Linked DNA regions of Mucilaginibacter paludis DSM 18603. The protein of the gene in region 2 interacts with the protein of the main gene of each other region in a pairwise test. Links are inferred from orthologs where the notes say so. Each region holds a gene or a part of one and is shown on either strand. Other genes may lie near its edges.

The links.
Region 1: the proteins of dnaB (region 2) and dnaA interact in binary tests that used the Escherichia coli proteins (3 or more experiments, as listed by UniProt). The link is inferred for Mucilaginibacter paludis DSM 18603 from one-to-one orthologs.

What each region holds. Positions count from the first base shown.
Region 1 is NZ_CM001403.1:1,459,442-1,463,244, forward strand. Bases 425-3,367 are described here. They hold dnaA (chromosomal replication initiator protein DnaA), read right to left. Parts: upstream 2,639-3,367; coding sequence 1,211-2,638; downstream 425-1,210. Other genes in these bases: MUCPA_RS06115 (Uma2 family endonuclease), read left to right, coding at 425-530; MUCPA_RS06120 (hypothetical protein), read right to left, coding at 544-1,128; MUCPA_RS06130 (acyl-CoA mutase large subunit family protein), read right to left, coding at 3,013-3,367. Outside these bases: more of MUCPA_RS06115, read left to right, coding at 1-424; more of MUCPA_RS06130, read right to left, coding at 3,368-3,803. UniProt on the Escherichia coli protein: Plays an essential in the initiation and regulation of chromosomal replication. Binds in an ATP-dependent fashion to the origin of replication (oriC) to initiate formation of the DNA replication initiation complex once per cell cycle.
Region 2 is NZ_CM001403.1:7,164,361-7,168,172, forward strand. What follows is about bases 367-3,318. They hold dnaB (replicative DNA helicase), read right to left. Parts: upstream 2,669-3,318; coding sequence 1,064-2,668; downstream 367-1,063. Other genes in these bases: rpoN (RNA polymerase factor sigma-54), read left to right, coding at 367-799; rlmB (23S rRNA (guanosine(2251)-2'-O)-methyltransferase RlmB), read left to right, coding at 2,883-3,318. Also shown: more of rpoN, read left to right, coding at 1-366; more of rlmB, read left to right, coding at 3,319-3,692. UniProt on the Escherichia coli protein: The main replicative DNA helicase, it participates in initiation and elongation during chromosome replication. Travels ahead of the DNA replisome, separating dsDNA into templates for DNA synthesis.

The DNA.
Region 1 (3,803 bases), 5.7 Mb from region 2 along the record:
TGAAGCATGTAATTGACATACCACGTACGGCCATGGAAGTTTTTAACATGCTTCCGGAAGGAACACGCTGTGAGGTAATTGATAATACATTATACATGTCGCCATCACCTAATTATGATCACCAGGATTTATTGGGTGACATTTTTGTAATGCTGAAAGAAGCCACCACTAAAAACCAATGGGGCAAGGTTTTTATTGCACCCTTTGATGTTTATCTAAGTGGCGAGGCTGACGTTGTACAGCCTGATTTAATTTTTGTTAAAGATCAACACAATTCGATTATTCAAAAAAATGGCATTCATGGTGTTCCTGATTTAGTGATCGAGTTATTATCATCTAACAAAAGCTACGATACGAAAAAGAAGTTTGACCTTTACCAGCGAAATCTCATCCCTGAATATATTATTATCGACCCTGAAACTAAAGAAGTTTGGCAGTACTTATTAGGTGAGGATGGCAGATACGAACAAATTGCATCAGAAAAAGGGAGACTGGTTGTCAGCGCATTAAATGCGCAATTTAGCTTTTAACAAGGTGATTCCTTCATGTTAGCTTGACAATATCCGTAATAAAGCTTATTAATATGGCTGCAAGAAGCAACCCTATTGTTACGGACAACAACTTCTTCATTGGCTCCAAAAAATTCTCTTTTAAAATTAATTGCTCATCCGCATTAGGTACCTTTTTAATTTGCCTTGCTACAAATTGATTATTGATTAAAAAAAAGGTAATGAGCGCATGAATTATAAATACAAATATTACCCAGGTGGTTGGATTGAAGTCTGCTTTTTGTATAGGCCCGCGAAAATGCTTGTTTTGATGAACTACAGCTTTTATAAATGTTGAATAAACAACCATCAACAAATAAGCAGTAAAGAAAAAAACAGGTACCAGGGCATTCCATTTAAATATGTTTGATTTTTTAGTTGAAACCCGGTTAAACCCCAAAGCAAAATAGGTTTGATAGTAAATCAGGACGCACGTATTGAGTACAAACAAGAAATTGGCTGTAGCTGAAGTTCTTAGATAAGCCTCATTATCAGACTGCGGCCAATCTTCAATTATGCTGCCTGCTATAAACGGTATAAAAAGCACAGGCAATTGCCAATATTTTAATTTTAGCGACATAGGCTGAAAGGTTATCCACTAATATAACGAAAAAAGCGCCTATTAAAGCGCTTCCGATATATTATAATGCAAACAAATCCGTTTACGACATCTTCAACTTCTTCTGTATATCGGCAACGTAGCCTTTAAATTTTTTATCGGTATCAATTAAATCTTCTACGGTTTGGCAGGCATAGATTACCGTAGAGTGATCGCGGCCGCCAAAGAAGTTGCCGATTGATTTTAGTGAGCTTTTAGTATGGGCCTTGGCCAGGTACATGGAGATTTGGCGGGCCTGTACAATTTCGCGTTTGCGGGTTTGTGACTTCACCATCTCGATGGGAACCTCAAAATATTCGCAAACCAGGCTTTGGATGTATTCCATCGAAATCTCTTTGGTGGAGTTTTTGATGAAGTTTTTCAGCATCGATTTTGCCAGGTTTAAATCGATTTCCTTGCGGTTTAATGTTGATTGAGCCAGTAACGATACCATGGCACCTTCAAGTTCGCGCACATTGTTATCGATATTGTGGGCTACATATTCTATTACCTCGTAAGGCAAGTCGATACCATCTTGGTATATTTTAGTTTTCAGGATAGCCATACGCGTTTCCAGATCTGGGATCTGCAGATCGGCAGAAAGGCCCCATTTAAAACGCGATAACAACCTTTCTTCCAAACCGGCCAGATCTTTTGGCGCTTTATCAGAAGTGATGATCAGTTGTTTGCCCGACTGATGCAGGTGGTTAAAAATATGGAAAAAGAAATCCTGTGTTTTTTCTTTACCGGCAAAGTTGTGTACATCATCCATAATCAGTACATCTATAGCCTGGTAAAAATTAACAAAATCGTTAATGTTATTATGCTTAAGGGCGTCAACAAACTGCTGGGTAAACTTTTCGCACGATACATAGAGCACCAATTTATCGGGCAGGGTACGCTTAATCTCGTTACCTATAGCCTGCGCCAGGTGTGTTTTACCTAAACCAACACCACCATATATCATTAAAGGGTTAAACGATGTACCACCCGGTTTAGCAGCCACCGCATAACCAGCAGAGCGGGCCAAACGGTTACAATCCCCTTCAATAAAACTTTCAAAAGTGTAGTTTTGATTTAATTGTGGATCAACCTGCAGCTTTTTAAGACCCGGAATCACAAAAGGATTCTTAATATCCTTATTAATTGATATTGGTATTGGCATGGATTGATTTTTACCTTCGGCACCGTTTCCGTTTGATGGCATATTGGTTGTATAAGGTTTGCTTGATGATGATTGCTCAACAACAATGTTATACTCCAAACGTCCGTCCTCGCCTAATTGTTTTTTTATTGTTTTACGCAATAAGCCAACGTAATGTTCTTCAAGCCACTCAAAGAAAAACAAACTTGGAACCTGTATAGTCAGAACACTACCTTCAATTCTTAAGGCTTTTATAGGCTCGAACCAGGTTTTAAAACTTTGGGCCGGTATATTGTCCTTGATGATCTGCAAGCAGCTATTCCAAACGTTAGTACAAGTTTTTTCCATTGATATTTTACTAATTTATTGATTACAAACCTCCTGTGAAAGTTTCGCAGGGCCGGCTTCGGAACATCGAATATTGAAAAAATAAGCTTATAAAAAAATTAAATTTTCATTATTCGGACGATTAATTTATAAAGCACTCTAAAATACTTTCTTAGGCTTAAAAGACGCCTTATTTGCATTTCAGAGCCTATATTACCCAAAAACGAATGCTGTTTTTTATCATTAAGCTATTAAGTGCGAGAATTAGCGAATAGGTTGAACTACGATAAATCTAAACAAAATAATTCTCAATGTCGTTTTAATAATCGCCTAAAAAAGCACCCGAATTTTAATAACATTGTTTACAGACAGTTAAATTCCCGTGAGGCACAATTTTAATATTCGCCAAACACGTTCCTCAAAGTGTCGGCAATTTCGCCCAGAGTGGCATAATTTTCCACGGCATCTAAAATGCGCGGCATCAGGTTATCGTCGCCCATTGCGGCCAGCCTTAAATTGCTCAAGGCTTCATCAACGGCTGCCTGGTTACGCCCGGCTTTCAAAACCTTTAAACGCTCCATTTGTTTTAACCTGATGGAATCATCTACCCGAAAAAGTTCAATTTCTTTTTCTTCCTGTTGGGTAAAACGATTAACTCCTACTACTACCTGCTCGCCATTTTCAATATTGCTCTGGTACTGGTAAGCAGCCTTGGCAATCTCCTGTTGAATGTAGTCTTGCTCAATGGCCTTAACCGATCCACCCATCGCATCAATCTTATCGATGTATAATTGAGCCGCGGCCTGCATCTCGTCTGTCAAACTCTCCACAAAGTATGATCCTGCCAAAGGGTCAACGGTATCGGTTACGCCGCTTTCAAAAGCGATAATCTGCTGGGTACGCAAAGCCACCTTCGCGGCGGCCTCAGTCGGTAACGATAAAGCCTCATCGTACCCGTTTGTATGTAGCGATTGTGTTCCACCCAGAACGGCCGCCATAGCTTGGTTAGTTATACGCACAATGTTGTTCAATGGTTGCTGTGCGGTTAAAGTTGAACCACCGGTTTGTGTATGAAAACGGAGCTTTTGAGCACCGGCATCTGTTGCGCCGAGCTCCTGGGTAATGTGGGCCCACATGCGGCGGGCCGCGCGGAATTTGGCTATCTCTTCAAAAAAATTATTGTGGC
Region 2 (3,812 bases):
AAACTACCTGGACGAGTTTACCCGTAAACATTACGACAAGATGGAGCGCTCGCTCAACATGACGTCCGAAGAGCTGAAGGCGGTTGTTAACGAGATATTGAAGCTTAACCCCAAACCCGGCGACTCCAACGAGGTTAACACCAAACAAATGCAGGTGATACCCGATTTCCATATCACCAACAACGATGGCGTTTTAATTTTGACGCTTAACTCAAAAAATGCCCCGGAACTACGCGTAAGCCGCTCTTACCAGGATATGTTTGAGCACTACGATAAATCTGCCCAGAAGGATAAAAAACTCCGCGAGGCGGTTCAGTTTGTAAAGCAAAAGCTCGATTCGGCCAAATGGTTTATTGATGCCATAAAACAAAGGCAGCAAACCTTGCTGAAAACCATGAACGCCATTATGCAATATCAGTATGAGTTTTTCCTGACGGGAGATGAGCGTAACCTGCGCCCCATGATATTGAAAGACATTGCCGATAGGATAGGGATGGATATTTCTACCGTATCGCGTGTGGCTAACTCAAAATACGTACAAACCGAACATGGCACCTTCCTGCTGAAATCCTTTTTCTCCGAAGCTATCCAGATGGAAAGCGGCGAAGAGGTATCAAACAAAGAAGTGAAAAAGATACTGGAAGATTTTATTGGCGCCGAAGATAAACGCCACCCGCTTGCCGACGAAAAATTGACCGAGATATTGAAAGATAAAGGTTATAACATAGCCCGCAGAACGGTGGCAAAATATAGGGAACAAATGAATATCCCCGTAGCACGGTTGAGGAAAGAATTGTAACTGTAAGAGGTAATTTAAAATTGCAAAGCCTGATCAAGTTAATTTGATCAGGCTTTGCTGTTTTTTATAATGACTTGCTTTTAAGTTGTTGATTTTCGATAGTTTACTTCTGTCCGTTAAGTCAGAGATCATAGTTTTTATAGCATCTCTAAAAACAATGTCGACAGGAGGGAGAAATCTTCTGCTGGTACTTTGCTTTAGATTGGTAAAGCGTTGGCTGTTAAATGCAGTTAGGCGCTTTTGTTATTGATTATAACCCTCTTCTTAAAACGGAGGATCCTCATCATTCATTTTTGAAGGCCTGATTATAAAATTGCTTGGTTTCTCAAAATCCTGTGATGGTGCTAAACCGGTGAAGGCATTCGGTGCCGCACCCATTGGCGGGAAGCCCTCTACGCCTTCGTCCAGATCCTCAAATTTTACGTATTTACCAACAAATTTCAATCGTACACGGCCAGTTTCGCCGTTACGGTGCTTGGCTATAATTACCTCGCCCACGCCCTGGGTTGGGTTGTTATCTTCGTCAAATTCAAGGCCGTAGTATTCGGGGCGGTATAAAAATAGCACCATATCCGCATCCTGCTCAATAGATCCCGATTCACGTAAATCCGAAAGCATTGGCCTTTTTGCACCGCCCGGGCGGCTTTCAACCGCACGGCTCAATTGCGACAGCGCAATTACCGGTACATTTAACTCCTTAGCTACCGACTTTAACGCCCTGGATATACTACCGATTTCCTGCTCACGGTTACCACCTTTACCATCTGATTTACCATGCATCAGCTGCAAATAATCGATGATGATCAGCTGTATATCGTGCTGTGATTTTAATCTACGGCATTTGGCCCTAAATTCAAATATGTTGAGGGCAGGTGTATCGTCAATAATTAACGGGGCCTGCTCCAGGCGTCCAATTTTGGAGTGGATCTGTTCCCATTCCCATTCTTCCAAACGGCCTTTACGTATCTTTTCCTGCTCAATTCGGGCTTCGCCGGATATTAAACGGTTAACCAACTGTACCGACGACATCTCGAGCGAGAATACCACTACCGGGCGGTTAAAATCAACCGCTGCGTTACGGGCGCAGGTTAAAACGAAGGCCGTTTTACCCATCGCCGGCCTTGCCGCTATAATTACCAAATCGGATTTTTGCCAACCCGATGTCATGCGGTCGAGCTCGGTAAAGCCCGAAGCTACGCCCGTTAGTCCGTCCTTTTTATCCTTCAGCGCCTCAATTTCTTTTAAACTTTCGTGCAAAATATCATCCATTTTGCGCGAATCGCGGCGAAGGTTATTCTGCGCGATATCAAACAGGTTCTTTTCCGCCTTATCCAACAGGTCCAGCACATCGGTAGTATCTTCGTAGGCGCTGTTGATCACTTCTGTTGAGATGCGGATCAGCTCACGTTGCAAATACTTCTGTATAATGATACGCGAGTGGTACTCAATATTAGCCGCCGATGCTACACGGTTAGTTAACTCGGTAATGTAGTAGGCGCCGCCTATCATTTCTAACTCGCCCTGCATACGCAGCTGCGAGGTAACGGTTAAAATATCAACCGGAGATGTTTTTTCAAACAGCGTGCGTATCGCCTGAAATATCTTTTGGTGGCTATCGCGATAAAAAACTTCGGGTTTTAAAATATCAATAACCGAAGATAGGGCGTCCTTCTCCAACATTAACGCACCTAAAACGGCTTCTTCTAAATCGGTAGCTTGTGGCGGTAATTTCCCCAAACCGCTGGTGGGATTATTGCTGAATCTGCTTCGTTTGTCGCCTGTAATATTAGGCTTGCCTGCCTGGTTATCGTTCTCCAAAATCATTTGCACAAAAATATACAAAAAGGATTTGTAATCGGTATTATTCATCAACATCCTTTTTTTTGCTAAAAATAAAAATGTTGAAAATGACGTTTTAAGCGTCGATTTTAATTAACATCAATTGTTAATTACTTGTTAGTAAAATTAAAATGGGTTTAATAGTCAATCACTTAACAGCAGTGTTAATAACGTTGGCCCCTGTTAGTTATTTTGAATAACATATTGCTAAGTTTAGTTGTAAAGCGGGCTAAAATCAATTAATATGTTAATTTTGCTGACTTATACAGCAGTTGAAATGAGTTTTAGAAACGAACCTAAAAGAGAATATAACCAAATGGTTTTCGGTATCCGCGCCGTGATAGAAGCCATCAGATCGGGCAAAGAAATCGAATCGTTATTCATCCAGCGAGGGCTCGGTGGCGAGTTGTTTTATGAGCTTAAAAACTTGCTGAACGAATATAAAATAGAGTCGCAACAGGTTCCGGTAGAGAAGCTTAACCGTGTTACCACCAAAAACCACCAGGGGGTTATCGCCATCATATCACCTATAACTTATTACAAGATTGAGGATATTATACCCATGGTATTTGAAAAAGGCGAGGTACCTTTAATTTTGATTTTAGATGGCGTTACCGACGTTCGCAACGTGGGCGCCATAGCCCGTACCGCCGAATGCGCTGGTGTACATGCCATTGTAGTACCGGCAAAGGGTTCGGCACAAATTAACCCGGATACCATTAAAACATCGGCGGGAGCACTGTACAATATCCCGGTTTGCCGCGAAAGCAGTTTATTGCAAACGGTTAAATTTTTACAATCATCCGGTTTGCAGATTGTATGCTGTACCGAAAAAACTACCGACTTTATCTATGCGCCCGATTATACCTTGCCCACAGCCATTGTAATGGGTGGCGAAGATGATGGCGTAAGCAACGAGATTATCCGAATAGCCGACCATTTAGCTAAAATACCCATGTATGGCGAAATAGAATCGCTCAACGTATCGGTATCAACCGGCGTAATTTTGTACGAAGCCATCAGGCAAAAAAGGGGAGGCCCCCCAGCCCCCTGAAGGGGGAGTTTTTGATTGGCTTGCGGTTTACCGCAGGCGATTAGACAAAATGTATTTTATATAAAAAGAGGCTGATCATGTATTTGAAGTGAACCCCAAAAGTTAGACAAAAACTTTTGG